One region of the Cytobacillus spartinae genome, then DNA from elsewhere that is predicted to be linked to it. Evidence: riboswitches for the same ligand, from Rfam matches in the RefSeq annotation. Region 1 holds a riboswitch; each other region holds the start of a gene.
What was found. Region 1 has a riboswitch for thiamine pyrophosphate ahead of thiC (phosphomethylpyrimidine synthase ThiC). Riboswitches for the same ligand answer to the same signal wherever they lie in the genome.
Positions count from the first base shown of each region.

Region 2: it holds a riboswitch for thiamine pyrophosphate, as region 1 does, so the genes downstream of both, thiT (energy-coupled thiamine transporter ThiT) here and thiC (phosphomethylpyrimidine synthase ThiC) in region 1, are expected to answer to the same signal.
Region 3: it holds a riboswitch for thiamine pyrophosphate, as region 1 does, so the genes downstream of both, ACFYKX_RS07885 (ABC transporter substrate-binding protein) here and thiC (phosphomethylpyrimidine synthase ThiC) in region 1, are expected to answer to the same signal.

Region 1 is NZ_JBIACK010000002.1:60,241-65,627, forward strand. It holds gene thiD (bifunctional hydroxymethylpyrimidine kinase/phosphomethylpyrimidine kinase) at 1-380, shown strand, start outside; gene thiM (hydroxyethylthiazole kinase) at 392-1,219, shown strand; gene thiE (thiamine phosphate synthase) at 1,200-1,829, shown strand; TPP riboswitch at 1,842-1,952, shown strand; gene thiC (phosphomethylpyrimidine synthase ThiC) at 2,087-3,850, shown strand; gene ACFYKX_RS06325 (hypothetical protein) at 3,828-4,028, shown strand; gene ACFYKX_RS06330 (MDR family MFS transporter) at 4,077-5,300, opposite strand.
Region 2 is NZ_JBIACK010000001.1:611,838-617,224, forward strand. It holds gene ACFYKX_RS03000 (VanW family protein) at 1-321, shown strand, start outside; gene ACFYKX_RS03005 (alpha/beta hydrolase family protein) at 349-1,158, opposite strand; gene ACFYKX_RS03010 (Fur-regulated basic protein FbpA) at 1,173-1,337, opposite strand; SAM riboswitch class I at 1,431-1,537, opposite strand; gene thiT (energy-coupled thiamine transporter ThiT) at 2,032-2,631, opposite strand; TPP riboswitch at 2,699-2,802, opposite strand; gene ACFYKX_RS03020 (alpha/beta hydrolase) at 2,865-3,470, opposite strand; gene ACFYKX_RS03025 (alanyl-tRNA editing protein) at 3,761-4,963, opposite strand; gene ACFYKX_RS03030 (hypothetical protein) at 5,076-5,387, opposite strand, start outside.
Region 3 is NZ_JBIACK010000002.1:389,399-394,785, reverse strand. It holds gene ACFYKX_RS07900 (FUSC family protein) at 54-1,136, shown strand; gene ACFYKX_RS07895 (hypothetical protein) at 1,196-1,339, shown strand; gene ACFYKX_RS07890 (cell wall hydrolase) at 1,699-2,289, opposite strand; TPP riboswitch at 2,464-2,573, shown strand; gene ACFYKX_RS07885 (ABC transporter substrate-binding protein) at 2,690-3,688, shown strand; gene ACFYKX_RS07880 (thiamine-binding protein) at 3,701-3,994, shown strand; gene ACFYKX_RS07875 (ABC transporter permease) at 3,991-4,752, shown strand; gene ACFYKX_RS07870 (ABC transporter ATP-binding protein) at 4,755-5,387, shown strand, end outside.

The sequences.
Region 1 (5,387 bases):
CCCCAAATCTTCCAGAAGCTGAAGCCATTTTAGGAAGGAAAATTCTTTGTGAGGAAGATATGAAGGAAGCATGTCAACAACTAAATGAGCTTGGACCTAAATATGTACTTTTGAAGGGCGGACATTTAGAAGGAGACCCAGTTGATGTCCTTTATGATGGCACCGAGTTTCATCATTTTTACCAAGAAAGAATACTTACAAAAAATACACATGGTACGGGATGTACTTTGTCTTCGGCAATTGCTGCACATTTAGCAAAAGGAAATAGTGTGGTAGATTCAGTACATTTGGCTAAGGAATACATTACCGGTGCAATCCAGCATAGTATTTCTATTGGTCAAGGACACGGGCCGACTCACCATTTCCATCAGCTATGGTAGGGGGTAAATACGTGAAGTGTGGTGAAATTAAGCATCTTTTTAAGCTTATTAAAGACAACAATCCATTAGTTCACCATATCACCAATCAAGTTACGATTAATGATTGTGCAAATGTTACTTTAGCGATTGGCGCATCCCCCGTTATGGCAGACTACACGAGGGAAGTAGAGGAAATCGTTAGTAAAGCTGATGCCCTATTGCTAAACCTTGGGACCTTTAACGAGGAGCGGTACCAATCTATGAAAGTAGCTGGAAAAAAAGCCAATCAACTAGGGATTCCCATTGTTTTTGATCCAGTTGGGGTTGGTGCTTCAAGCTTTAGAAAAAACAAAGCACTGGAACTTCTAAAAGAAATTGATATTTGTATAATACGAGGAAACTACGCTGAGGTTAGTAGCTTAGTTGGATTAGGCGGAAAAGCAAAAGGTGTGGATTCGGTAAATCTTGAAGAGAGCTCGAATGATGTGATAAAGATTGCGAAACTAGTCGCAACAGCATTCGATTCAATCGTGGTAATAAGTGGGGAAATAGATGTTGTCACCAATGGACAAAGAGCGTGCATAGTTGAAAATGGAGACGAATGGCTTTCAAAGATAAGTGGAACGGGATGTGCTTCAGGCTCTTTAATTGCTTCATTTTCAGCGGTTACAAACGATTACTATCTTGCTGCAGTTGCTGGAATATCTACGATGGGAGTATGCGGAGAAAGAGCAAAGAAGGCTCTGGAAAAAGCGGATGGATTGGGAACATATAGAGTTAAGCTAATGGATCAGCTTTCTAGTATGGATGGAGATACATGGGGGAGAGAGGTGAGAATATATGAAGTGGAGTATGGATGAAGTTTTAAAGTTGTATTTAGTAACAAAGGAAGATATGCACATAGATATTCTACTTAAAAAAGTCGAAGAAGCTGTAAAAGGCGGAGTCACGATGGTTCAGCTAAGGGAAAAAAATTCTTCTAGTCATGAATTCTATAATAAAGCAATACGATTAAAAGAGTTACTAATTTCTTATAAAATCCCACTCATTATTAATGACCGCGTAGATATCGCATTGGCTATTGAAGCAGACGGGATCCATGTTGGTCAAAGTGACCTCCCTGCAAAAGTAGTGAAATCAATGATTCCTGATGGCATGATTCTAGGCGTTTCGGCAAGAACGATTGAAGAAGCAACGAGAGCAAAAATGGCAGGCGCACATTATATCGGAGTAGGTGCTTGTTTCCCAACCTCTACCAAGAATGATGCAAAGCTCATTCACCATGATTTAATAAAAGAGATTAATACGAAAGTAAATATTCCATCGGTAGGGATAGGTGGAATTACCATGGATAATGTTGAAAATCTAAGTCACCTTGGTTTAAATGGAGTAGCTGTCATTTCAGCCATTCTAAATGCGGAGAACACAACTCTTGCCGCACAATCCATCACAAGCAAATTTGAATCATAAAAAATATTATAGCAAGTCTACTAGGGGAGTCCATTATGCTGGGCTGAGAAAAAACGCTAAAGTCTTTGACCCTTTGAACCTGATCTGATTCATATCAGCGTAGGGAAGTAGAAAGGTGCGTCTTATGCACTTACATACTTCTTGTAACGGGTTCTTAATTGAGCCCGTTTTTTTTATGGTTCCTGTAAATTAATTGACGGTTTTACGGCCAGGCAAAAGCCAGGTTTTCAGAAAAATTTATGAAAAGAGGAGAAAACATGTCAAATAAACTTCAAGCTTTATCTCAATTTCCAGGAAGTAAGAAAGTGTACATTCAAGGGGGAAGAGAGGATGTCCTTGTCCCAATGAGAGAAATTTCCTTGTCCCCTACTGAAGGGATTTTTGGGGAAGAAGAAAACAAGCCAGTACGTGTATATGATACGAGTGGGTTATATACGGATCCGACTTATGAAGTAGACATTAACAAAGGGTTACCCAAGCTTCGTGAAAAATGGATTTTAGAACGAAAGGATGTAGAGAGCTATTTAGGAAGAGATATTAAGCCAGAAGATAACGGATACCGTAGTGAAGAGGATGCGAGACAAGTAGAAGTGTTCCCGAATGTTGTAGCAAAACCATTAAGAGCAAAAAATGGCGGGAATGTTACACAAATGCATTATGCGAAAAAGGGAATCGTTACTCCAGAGATGGAATTTATTGCGATTAGAGAGCAACTGGAACCTGAATTTGTAAGACAAGAGGTTGCGAGTGGAAGGGCAATTATCCCTTCAAATATCAATCACCCTGAAAGCGAACCAATGATTATTGGGCGAAACTTTCATGTGAAAATTAACGCTAATATTGGGAATTCAGCTGTATCATCGTCAATTTCTGAAGAAGTAGAAAAAATGACATGGGCAACCCGTTGGGGGGCAGATACAATCATGGATCTATCAACAGGAAAAAACATTCATACAACGAGAGAGTGGATTATTCGTAATTCTCCCGTTCCAGTCGGGACGGTCCCAATTTATCAAGCACTTGAAAAAGTAAAAGGTGTTGCAGAAGATTTAACATGGGAAGTGTACAGAGATACATTAATTGAACAGGCTGAGCAAGGTGTGGATTATTTTACCATTCATGCAGGGGTGTTACTACGTTATATTCCAATGACAGCCAAACGTACAACTGGAATTGTTTCTCGTGGAGGATCTATTTTAGCACAATGGTGTTTAGCTCATCATCAGGAAAACTTCTTATATACACATTTTGAAGAAATTTGTGAAATCCTAAAAACATATGATATTGCCGTGTCACTTGGTGATGGCTTAAGACCAGGATCAATTGCTGATGCAAATGATGAAGCACAATTTGCTGAATTAGAGACATTAGGTGAATTAACGGATATTGCTTGGAAGCACGATGTTCAAGTCATGATTGAAGGTCCAGGTCATGTACCGATACACATGATTAAAGAGAACATGGATAAACAACTAGAAATTTGTAAGGAAGCACCTTTCTATACGTTAGGACCTTTAACAACGGATATTGCACCAGGCTATGATCATATTACATCAGCCATTGGTGCAGCGATGATTGGGTGGTTTGGTACAGCGATGCTATGCTATGTAACACCTAAAGAGCATTTAGGTTTACCGAATAAAAATGACGTACGTGAAGGGGTAATTGCTTATAAAATTGCGGCTCATGCTGCAGATTTAGCCAAAGGACATCCTGGTGCACAAGTTAGGGATAACGCTTTGTCTAAGGCTCGTTTTGAGTTCCGATGGAATGACCAATTTAATTTATCTCTAGACCCAGAAAGAGCAAGAGAATATCATGATGAAACACTACCAGCCGAAGGAGCTAAAACAGCCCACTTTTGTTCAATGTGTGGACCTAAATTCTGTTCGATGAGAATTTCTCAAGATATTCGTAATATGGCAAACGAGAATAATAAGACTGAGGAAGAAATTATAGAAGAAGGGATGAAAGAAAAAGCGAAGGAGTTTGTTGAGCATGGATCAGCTATTTACAAATGATTCGCATATGCCCAAAGTATCTGTTTTAAAGGCTGAAATTAAACAACTAAAAGCGAACATATCTTACTTAGAAGAAAAAATAGAACAAATTCAGTTTCAGTGTAAGCATGTATTCTTAGAAGTTGAAGGATTTAGAAGATGTACGAAATGTCAGAAAGTGGATGTGTATCACTATTAAAGAATCGGAAAAAGCCTGTCATTTCTGACGGGCTTTTCCAATCCGGTACTATAAACTTTTTAAACTGGTAACGACTTGCTTTAAATAAACTTTGTTTCCCAGCACGAAGAACAGAATACTCCCTAACGAGAGAAAGGAAATAATAATAAACATCCATTGCCCACCATACTGACTTAACAAGGCTCCACCCATAATAGGGCCGAAAAAATGACCGATTTTTCGAAATTGTCCTGCACCAAAATAGGCTCCTCGCATGTTTTCATCTGCCAATTGATCAATTAAAAGACTGTTAGAAGGAAAGATTAGTATTTCTCCAATTGTGAGTAAGACGATTGATAAAATAGCAGAAACCCAGCCATTCACAAAGCTAAATCCTACTAATCCTGCACATAATAGAATTGCCCCAACCATCATTACTTTCATAGGGCTAAATTTTTCTGCAAAGTGACTAATAGGAATTTGAAAGAAAACAACAAATACAGCATTTATGGAAAGCAATACGGAGTAAATGAATACCCCATTTATAATAGAATTCTCCAAATGCTGAGGCAGGCTTGATTCTAATTGAGCATAACCAATATTTATAAGGATCACACCTAGGATAAGGAAGCGGAGTGCTTTGTCTCTTTTAACAATGTTAAAAGCATCTAAGAAAGAAATCACATTTTTAGAATCAACCTTTTTATTTTCTACAAGCATATTCAATAAAAAGAAAAGGGCAATCGCATAGATAAGATACATGGAGCCCGTAATGACAAATGTAGAATTTGCTGAAACACTTGCAAAATAAGCACCTAGTAAGGGTCCAATGGCTGCTCCTATATTAATGGCTGTGTACCTTAAGGAATAGGCCTTCATTCTATTTTTCTTATCAGTCAAATCGGCAATTAAAGCTTGAGATGTAGGTTCGAAAAATGAATTGCAAAGTCCATTAAGTGCATTAAGTAATACATATAAAAGAGGACTGCTCGCAATCGAAAAACCGAAGAATACTAGAGACAAACAAAATAAAGCAATGAGCATGATTGGTTTTCGCCCATATCGATCTGATAGGTGTCCGCCAACAAATCCGCCTATTGTTCCCATTAAAGGACTGATCCCAACCGTGACCCCAATAAGAACAGGGTGTAGGTCATGGGTTTTAGATAAATAGATGGCCAAGAATGGTAGAGTCATGAATGAAGCAAGTCTAACCATTACCGTTCCTAGCAATAATACCCAGACAATCGGGTGAAATTGATATTGATTTATATACGTTTTGATTTGATTCATCGTATGGACCTCATGAAAAAGTATTTGGAATATATCCCCATACTGTACTATAGTTCCTTTGATTGTATAAGTAAAATTTAATTTAAT
Region 2 (5,387 bases), on a different contig from region 1:
GAGGGAATTGGTGGAGGAATCTGTCAAGTTTCCTCCACTTTATTTAATGCTGTAGACCGAGCTGGGATGGACATTATCGAAAGGTACTCCCATAGTAAGAGCGTCCCATACGTTCCACCAGGCCGCGATGCAACTGTGAGTTGGTATGGACCCGACTTTTCTTTTAAAAATATGACCAATCAACCGATTTTAATTAGATCGAAGGCAGTTGGCGGGACGATATTCGTTATGATCTATTCATCAGATCTTATTAATAATGAACCGAGGAATGTTCAAAGCATGTCAATCGACCTTCCAAAGGAAATTCACTTGAGCGATTAGTCACAAGAATCATAATTAGGGATTTTCTTATACAAACTGTTCAATCATGATTTTGTCGTTAATCCACTTTTTTGTTGTGTCCATTAGTTGCTTGAAGTGAGCTGAAGAAGAATAAGTATGATTCGCACCATGAATGATTTGTTTTGTACACGAACCATCTTTGGCTCTAAGTAAAAATTCTTTTTCATACGAATGGCAATAGTGAACGGGGATATCCTTATCATCAGTGCCATGAATAATGAGGACATCTCCCTTGAACTTTTTTGCTTCTTCTAGTGGGTGGAACTTTCTTAGTGAATTGAAATATTTTTCTGAAAAGCTATAGCCTAGATAATCAATAGAGGTAGATTTTTCTAAGTTTCTAAGATTATTCATACCAACGATTTTCGCTATATCTTCATATGGGTTTGCCACCGCTGACCAGAGTATGAGCTGCTTTACCCGAATATCTCTAACCGCAGTTAACAGAGCAGTTGCTCCTCCTAAGCTATGTCCAAGAAGAGTGACCTTATTTGAATCAACTTTATCTATTCCAGAACAAAACTCTATCACGTCTATCGTTTGCTCGATTAATTCGTCTAGACCAGAATTTCCGTAGTTGCCTTCACTCTCTCCGCAGCCACTGTAATCAAATCGAACGACTATACAACTTTCTGCCGTCAGTTGATTAGCGGACTTAACAAATAAACGATCCACGCCTATTCTACTGCTCGTAAAACCGTGGCAAATAATGATTAGAGGATATGATACATTACTTTTATTTAGATAAGAATCCGGAAAATGGATACTACCAATTAAGTGTTGGTTTCTCCACGGTATCTTAATTTGTGTACACATTGGATCGCTCCCCTTTACGATTCGTTGTTTTGAATATGACCTTTTCCCTTAATAACTTTTTCATATTCTTCCTCAAGAACGGATAACGGAAGCTCAAATAGTTGCTTATTACCTTTTTTATAGATTCCAAAATAAAGAAGTTCATCGATAAGTTGTTCCTTTTTCAATGTATCTTCCATTTAACACCCTCCTACTGTTGGACATAAAAAAACCTCCTCTTATCGTCAATTCCAGACAATAAGAAGAGGTTGGTCTCGTATAGGAAGCCGCTCATCTTATCTTTCAAGCTCTCTAAAGCTTGTTGGAATTGGCACAGTTCTCAAACGAGTCCGCTGCCGAGGTTTCATAGGGCCACTCCCTCCACCTCTCTGGATAAGAAAATTAATCTTATTAAGTTTATAGGAATTAATATAAAACAATATAGTCTTTATGTCAATTGGATTTTGACTAATGATGACGAAATTAAGAATATTTGTGTAAAATTAATAAGAGATATGACCCTGGTTCAAAATTGAGCGAAGAGTATTTCCTTGGTTTACTTTCTTAGGTTGTATCGACTTCGGACACTAAACTGGGGGTTCCTCCTCTTGCTATGCGAAGTTGAACTGACTTCGGACTCTACACGAGCTTTTTCTTATTGTACTGTTCGAAGTTGAACTGACATCGGACTCAACGCTAGCTTTTTCTTGTTGTGCTGTCCGAACTTAAAACTAACCTCAGTACGTCCACGGTGATATCACTTAGCATCTGAAGTTCCCCTACCTTCTGACTTTCTAAGAATGTTAGATTCAAGTTTTTATAGGAGACCCACCAGCTTGATCAAATATACTCTATTGAAAAACCGACACATATACAAGGTGTCGGCTCTCTTAACTATGAAGCATTTTTTTGATTGATGCTGATGTAAGTTGGTTTTCTTTGAAGAAGACGTGGTGCACTCGAAATCAGAAGTACTACGACGATTGAGCATAGGATGGCAGCTCCTAGCATCGTTCCTCCATTTACAACTAGCGAGTATAATACAGGTGACATTCCCTCTGGTGCATACTCTCCCCAGAAAATGAATCCGGCCACGAAATGCCAAAAATAACGCGCTAAACTACCGACAAATGTGGCAACGACAATCCAAACCATCGCGGTTTTCTTATCGCCTTTTTGTAAATAAGAATGAATAATTTTATAGAATAGACCGGCAAACCCAACAAAGGCAAATGCAATAAAGTATTCAATGGCAAATTGAATAGGTGTTAAGAAATAGATATCTCCTACCGCGACCTGTAATAACCCCCAAAGAAAACCAGACAATAACGCTACTTTATACCCCCAGCGAAACGCTAAGATAAAAATAGGTACCATCGCGATCGAGATTGAAATCGCTGGTGAGAGTTTAATAGAAGGTAGCAAATCAAGAATCAGTGCGAATGCAGCAAAAAAAGCCGCTTCAATCATTGCTAGTAAGCCTATTTTTTTCATAAAAAAATTCTCCCCTTTTCCTAGTGAACGGAACCCCAAGGGAGAATATGAAAGCAGAATGACAGAAGCATCTACAAATCCACATCCCTGCGCTAGCATTAACTAACAGGTTCAAAGGGTCAGAATAGACAAACTATTCACTCTCAGCATATAGCTCCCCTTGTGGTTACGTTTTATTTAGTTATGTCACATCAAAGTATAACCTATATTTCCCTACTTTGGTAGGAAAAACTTTAAAAAACTTTTTTATACCATTCAGCAGCTTCCTCTACTTCTGTTCGGGTTAACTGATGACCATTATATTCCCAGTGAATGCTTGTGTTTGCACCAGCATTTTCTAAAAACGTCTTTAAATCCTTCGATTCCTGTGGGGTACAAAGTGGATCATTTTCACCGGCTGTAATGAATACATGAACCCCATTTAAGGTTGGCAACTCAATCCCTCTTCTTGGGACCATAGGGTGATGTAGGATCGCTCCTTTTAACGCATCCTGATAGTGAAATAATAAGCTTCCTGCTATATTCGCCCCATTGGAATAACCGACTGCAACAATATGATTGCGATCAAATCCGTATTTTTCAGATGCTTCATTTAAAAATTCATATAATTCCTTCGTACGAAAAACAAGATCTTCTTCATCAAAGACACCTTCTGCAAGTCTACGGAAAAATCGAGGCATTCCGTGTTCTAAGATATTTCCTCTTACACTTAGAATAGAAGCAGTTGGGTCAATCATTCCCCCAATGGGTAGTAAATCTTGCTCGTTTCCTCCAGTCCCATGAAGCAATAGCAGAGTCGGTTTAGTTTCATCGGTACCTTTTTGGAATATATGTTGCATTCAAATCCCCCTCTTCAACTCGAAGTTATTCTCACAAATGCAGATATCTTGAATTCAAAATAAATTTTAGTCCAGTCTATATGACATGTCAAATCATAGGGATGCAAATTTCTTAATCAATCGTTTGATTAAATTACATTCTCCATTGAAGAACTGTTTTTTTACATATAAATCTTCCGGGACATGGTTAATATATCTATGATTGTGTCCTTCATCTCTGGAAAATGAAGGACAGCTTTACTTCCAATCCAAAAATTTAAGAAAACACATTTATCTCGCCTATCATTATGCTAGCCTTTTAATTTTTCCAATGTTAATGATAAAAATTCTTCGGCTGAGAGATTTGTTTCTCCTCCACCTTGTGCTTGGGATTCACTGCCTCCTCCCTTTCCATCAATAACTTGTAAGAGCTCTGCAGCAAGTTGTTTCATGTTTAGGTTAGATGCGGTACCCCGACTGAAAACAAATTGAATTTTGTTCATCGTCTTAGATACTAAAAAGACATTTGCACTTTTCGCTCTACTGATGACCATACGGGCCATTTTCTGAAGCTGCTGAAGAGAATAGTCATTAAGTACATCTTTAATAATAAGTTGTTCATTAAACATCATTGGTTGTTCAATCAATACTTGGACTTTATGACTCATTATATTGTCTTGAGCTTCTTCCAAAGATTTTTCCAATTCTTTTTTGGTTTCTAACACTCTGCTTAATGCATTTTCCATCTCTGATTCAGGAGCGTTTAAAAGTTGGCTCAATTTCGTTAATACTAAATTTTTCTGATGTAGCTGGTGTATGACTCTATTTCCGCAAACAAAAGACACACGGATCTTTTTTCGTTGTCTCTCCCAATTTAAGATCTTTATTGCCTGAACCTCACCTGTGCTATTTGGGTGGGTTCCACCACACCCGTTATAATCAAATTCTGGAATGATGACAAGTCGAATATTTTCATCAACGGTCGGTTTCTTTCTTAGTGGATATTGCGTGACCTCTTCCTTTGAGATCCATCTTGTTTCAATCGGTCGATTCTCCAAGATGATTTGATTCGCTAAACTCTCTACCTGAACTAGAATTTCTTCCTTTATGTCATCAACGTCAAGATCTATCGTTAAATAGTCTTTACCAAGGTGAAAGCTTACGGTTTCAAATCCATATAGCTCAACAAATGCTGCAGATAAAATATGTTGTCCTGCATGTTGCTGCATATGATCAAACCGTCGCTGCCAGTTTATTTCTCCCGTAATTTCGTTTGTATCTTCCGGAATTGGATTTGCCGTGTAATGTCTTACTTCACCGTCAACCTCTTCTACGTTTATCACATCGTGTTGATTAATTTTTCCTATGTCGTGTGGTTGACCACCGCCAGTAGGATAAAAGGCCGTCTCAGATAAAACAACAAAGTGATCTCCAGTAGGATCTTGGCCTTGTTTTACTACCTTTGCTGAAAATGTTTTTATGTATGGATCAAAATAATATAATCGATCTTTCATTTAAAAATATCCCCTTTTTAAACATATGTAATAGTAATAAAATAAGTTTTTAGAGCTTATTGGTCAAGTAAGACGAACAAAAATGGACCACAACAGAATTAGGCTGAAGTGGTCAACTTTGTTGATTATTTTCACTATAGATCAAATTTTTAAAGAGAGTTGAAATATACAGCATTAAACAATGGATAAAAATATTTAAAGTTGAAACATGAAATCGCTTTTTCACCACTTTAGTTTCATGAATAACCCAATCTAAGAAGCTTGCGAATACTAGAAAAACCCCTTTTGGGATGAGTCCTCCCTTTTTAACAGTGATAGCGGAAAGCAATGATAACAAGATTGAATATAACGGAGCTAGGATAAAATGTTCTTTCCATGAATGAATTTTACCCAAACCAAAACGGAATTTTCTTACCACAGCCAT
Region 3 (5,387 bases), 330 kb from region 1:
CAATTATTAACATATGTACATTTTCAATTCCTTATGTGATGGGGTTTTGCTCAATGAAGAAGTTTTTTAAAGCCAAGTTTGTCGGTGGGCGTATTTACAAAACTGGAATTGCCGTTTTTGTAACTGCAGCCCTATGCCAATACTTTAACCTTCCAGCTATTTTTGCAGTAATAACGGCGATTGTTACCATTGAACCTACTGCATCTGATTCTATAAAAAAAGGAGTAGTTCGTTTTCCGGCTTCAGCTATCGGGGCTGCTTACTCTATGATTTTCACCTATATATTTGGTGACCAAGCTATCACCTACGCATTATCTGCCGTGTTGACCATTATTACTTGTCACAAGCTTAAACTAGAAGCTGGGATTCTCGTTGCAACGCTAACAGCAGTAAATATGATTCCAACCACACATGACCATTATTTAGAGTCTTTCTTTGTAAGATTAACGACTACTTCTATTGGCCTGGCTGTTTCTACTCTTGTTAATATTTTTATTTTTCCACCTAACTATTCAAAAGATATTGTTAAAAATACGGCTCATTTATACGAACAATCAGCCAATTTATTGATGGAACGAATAAAGGAAATGATGAATGGCAAAATCAATAAAAATAATCTATTAACGTTTGAAAAATTAATGAAGCAAGTTGAGAAGACAGAGCAACTCTGCCAATTTCAGCGTGAGGAATGGAAGTACCATCGCCATACAAAGCTACAAATGCGTGAGTATCATTATGAGCATAAAAAACTTTTTGTTATAAGACAAATCCTTTACCATATTGGAAATTTAATTTATATGCCCGTAGAAAAAGATATCTTCAACTCGACGGAAAAACTAAAAGTGAATCATACCATCAAATCAATATCAAATATTTTAAGTTCTGAGAATCACAATATTCCAAAAGAGCATTCAATATTAATTAATGATCTATCTGAAGAGTTTTGGCAGATGAGGAAAAAAATAGATGTTCAAGATCATACTACTAAACATCAACACTTTCCTTCTAAAGCAATCATTTATTTCGAACTGCTTTCAATCGATGTTTTAGCACAGGATCTTCAGAAAATACATAAAAGCGAGTGGAAACAACAAGCCATTACCGTTCCTGTTCAAAAGTTTAATAAGGATGTATGAAGCTGAGCTAGCATAGTTATTTGCTCGTGGAGTATCCTAACCTTGAGGTGACTAGCTAAATGATAAACAATACGAACGAAGATTATAAAAAGAATCAACAGGACGAAAAAAAAGAGGTCTTAGAAATAAGCTCTACAGGATATGGTTTTGAATCTCATATCACTCCAAAGGAAGAAAATAAAACTACAGAACCGGTTGAATAAAATGAAAAGAACAAGGCATATTTGACCTTGTTCTTTCTGTATATTATTGGTATTTAGTACGAAGTTCAGATGAGTGACTTTTTTAATGTATGAATACGGAAATTTTTGTGCTAGTGGATCGATTTGCATAAGATTTCTTTTTAAAATTAGGACGTTTTGTCAATTTGATAAGCTTAATTAATTTTGTATAAGAAAATCAAGCACTTATGCACGAATTTCCGATTATATGCACGAATTTCTAAATTTATGAACGAATTTCAGATTTATATGCACGATTTTTTCAACTTATCGATTATTCGACTAAATCCGACAAACCAAAACCGCAAAAGGCAAGCCAAAAGAGCCTGCCACAAATACAACTATTTCGCAAAACGATGATTCCCAATTTCAGTCGTAACTGTTTTTGTACGAAGCCACTTGCTGCTAGTCTGATCTGGATTGAAGAAATATAAAGCGTCAGTAGCTTGTCCTTTAAGGGCAATTGCAGCTTCGACAGCAGCTTTTGACTCATCACCAGCTGGATCTTTGATCATTCCGTTATCAACCGGTTGGAATTGTCTTTTTTCATAAATAACATCTTTAATCGTATCTGGGAACTCATCACTTTCCATACGGTTTAATACAACTAATCCAACCATTATTTTCCCCGCATATGGCTCCCCTTTTGCTTCCGCATGAACTAGCCTTGCTAATAAATCTTTTTCCTTTTCTGTGATTCCTTTAGGAACAATAATCTTATCTCCGGCCTTTAAATGGCTATTAAAGTTTATTTGTTGTAGCTCGATTTCAGATACTCCATGTTCAAGGGCAATTTTAAAATATGTGTCCTCATCCTTAACTGTATATATATCAATCCCATCAATCGTTTGGGCAGATGATTTAGAACCAACATTCATTAGTTGGAATGAGAACATGATCATAATTGTAAGTAAACCTACAATCTTCTTCATCGTATCTCCTCCATTTTTTTAATTTAACATACCTACTACGGTAACATACTTTCCCCCTGAATTTTCGCGCCAATTTTTACCACAAGAGATAAAAGAACTATTTTCTAAAATAATACATTCATTTTGCTAGCCAAAAAAAAAGAATCTGTTATAATGAAAATGCAATTAAATAGGTAAGAATAGTAGGGGGACCGGTGTTGCCGGTTGAGATTTCATCCTTAAGATGTTGACCCTTTGAACCTGATCTGGTTAAAACCAGCGTAGGAAACATATTCTAAAACAATGTTGTACATATATTGTTTGTAAATATGCGCCCAGGTTCTTACCTTGGGTGCTTTTTTGTTAGGGTCATTCCTTTTATCCTCTTCTATTCTTGCATGAACAACCTAGGAGGTACTATATGAAGAAAAAATGGTTAGCAATTTTATCCACTGCATTCTTATTAGCTGGGTGTGGCGCAAACGAAGAAAATGAATCTGCAAACGACCCGAAGAAAGAAGAACTAGAGAAAGTTACTGTCGTACTTGACTGGACACCGAATACCAATCATACGGGACTTTATGTAGCAGCTGATAAGGGTTACTTTGAAGAAGAAGGCCTAGATGTTGAGATTATCATGCCTGGTGAAGCTGGAGCAGATCAGCTAGTAGCTTCAGGTCAATCTGAATTCGGAATAGGTTACCAAGAAAGTGTTACACAGGCTCGTGTTCAAGGAGTACCATTGGTGTCAATTGCAGCTATTATTCAACATAATACGTCTGGTTTTGCCTCTCCTGTAGAGAAAAATATTAAAGAACCTAAAGATTTTGAAGGCAAAACGTATGGTGGTTGGGGCTCTCCCGTGGAGGAATCTGTTATCGCTTCACTGATGCAACAACAAGATTCAGATGTAAGTAAAGTTTCTTTTGTAAACATGGGTGATTCCGATTTTTTCACAGCTGTTAAAAGAGATATTGACTTTGCTTGGATTTATTATGGTTGGACTGGTGTTGAGGCAGAGCTACGCGGAGAAGAAATTAATATGGTCTACTTAACGGACTACTCGGAGAAACTAGACTATTATACGCCAGTTTTAACAACAAATGAGAAAATGATATCAGACAACCCTGAAACCGTTAAAGCATTTGTAGCAGCTGTTTCTAAAGGCTATCAATTTACGATTGACAATCCTGCTGAAGCTGCAGAAATTTTATTAGCTGCTGCACCTGACCTAGATGCTGATTTAGTAAAAGCAAGTCAAGAATGGCTATCCCCAAAATATCAAGATGATGCAAATAGATGGGGAGTACAAAAACAAGAAGTTTGGGAGAACTATGCTTCTTGGATGTATGAAAATGGATTATTAGAAAAAGAATTGGAAGCTGAAAAAGCATTCACAAACGAATTTTTACCTGAGTAAGGAGGCATTTGAATGAGCAATGCGCTTGTTAGTATTCAAATACTGCCGAAAACAAAAAATGGGGAAAGTGTAATCCCCTACGTTGATGAGGCAATATCAATTATTCAAGAATCTGGTGTTAAATACGAGGTTCATCCATTAGAAACAACCATGGAAGGAAATCTTGAACATTTACTTCAAATCATCACTCAGATGAATGAGAGGATGATTGAAATAGGAAGTAGCAATGTAATTTCTCAGGTAAAAATTTTGTATCAGCCTGATGGAGTGTCCATGGATAAACTTACGGAGAAATATCGTCCATGAAGACTTCGTTAAAAAGAGGATGGAGACCTGCACTGGTTCTCCTCCTTTTATTCATTCTATGGGAAATTATCGTAAAGGTAGCTGAAGTACCTGACTGGCTTTTACCTCCTCCATCAAAAATAGGAAGTGAAGCAATTATTGGGTGGGGTAATTTTTCTCCACATTTACTTTCAACAACAAAGCTTGCTCTCCTCGGTCTATTGATAGGATCATGCATTGGCTTAGTTACTGCCATTATTCTACATCTTATTCCATTTATTAGAGAATCTGTTTATCCATTGTTAATCCTGTCTCAAAATGTACCGATTATCGTCCTTGCTCCGCTGCTTGTCATTTGGTTTGGATTTGGATTGCTACCGAAAATAATCGTTATAACACTCGTATGTTTCTTTCCAATAACCGTCGCAGCTTTAGATGGCTTTAAGCAAACAGCCCCGGAATTGACTCATTATATGAAAATGGCAGGAGCAACAAAGAGTCAATTATTTTGGAAGCTTGAATTTCCGTACGCCCTACCTTCTATTTTTTCAGGTTTAAAAATTTCTGCTACTTATAGTGTAATGGGCGCTGTCATATCCGAATGGCTAGGTGCAAAAGGCGGTATTGGTGTTTATATGACCCTTTCTTCCTCCTCCTTCCGAACAGATCGAGTCTTTGTAGCCATCTTTGCAATTATGATTCTAAGCTTAATCTTTTTTGGAATGATAAAACTTGCAGAAAATAGGCTTGTTCGATGGCAGAATAAGGGGGATGAATAACCTTGAGTCTCTTAACAGTAAAGAATCTAACAAAACAGTTCGGGAATAACCCGGTCATCCAACACTTAAGTTTTTCGATAAATGAAGGTGAATTTGTTTCTATTCTTGGTCCATCGGGTAGTGGAAAAAGTACCCTCTTTCATCTCATCGGAGGAATCCTTTCCCCCAACACAGGCTCGATTCAATTAGCAGATCAAGAAATTACGGGGAATCGTGGCCATATTAGTTACATGCCACAAACTCCTTCTCTACTTCCATGGAGAACCGTCTTGCAAAACGTACTATTAGGACAGGAATTGCACGGAAAAAAAGACAAAGAGAAAGCAAAAGAGATGTTACAAATAGCTGGTCTTGAGCAGTATATAGATGCATTTCCCCATGAACTTTCTGGAGGTATGAAACAACGGGCAGCCTTTATTCGCGCACTCCAAAGCCCCCAGCCAGTCATTTGCCTTGATGAGCCCTTTTCTGCCTTAGATGAATTAACTCGTCTTGATATGCAAAAATGGTTGTTGTCTATCTGGGAAGAGTATCGTAGAACGATTTTATTTATTACCCATAACATTGAAGAAGCCTTATTCCTATCTGACCGAATCATCATATTGTCTAATAAACCTGCCAATGTAAAAGATGAT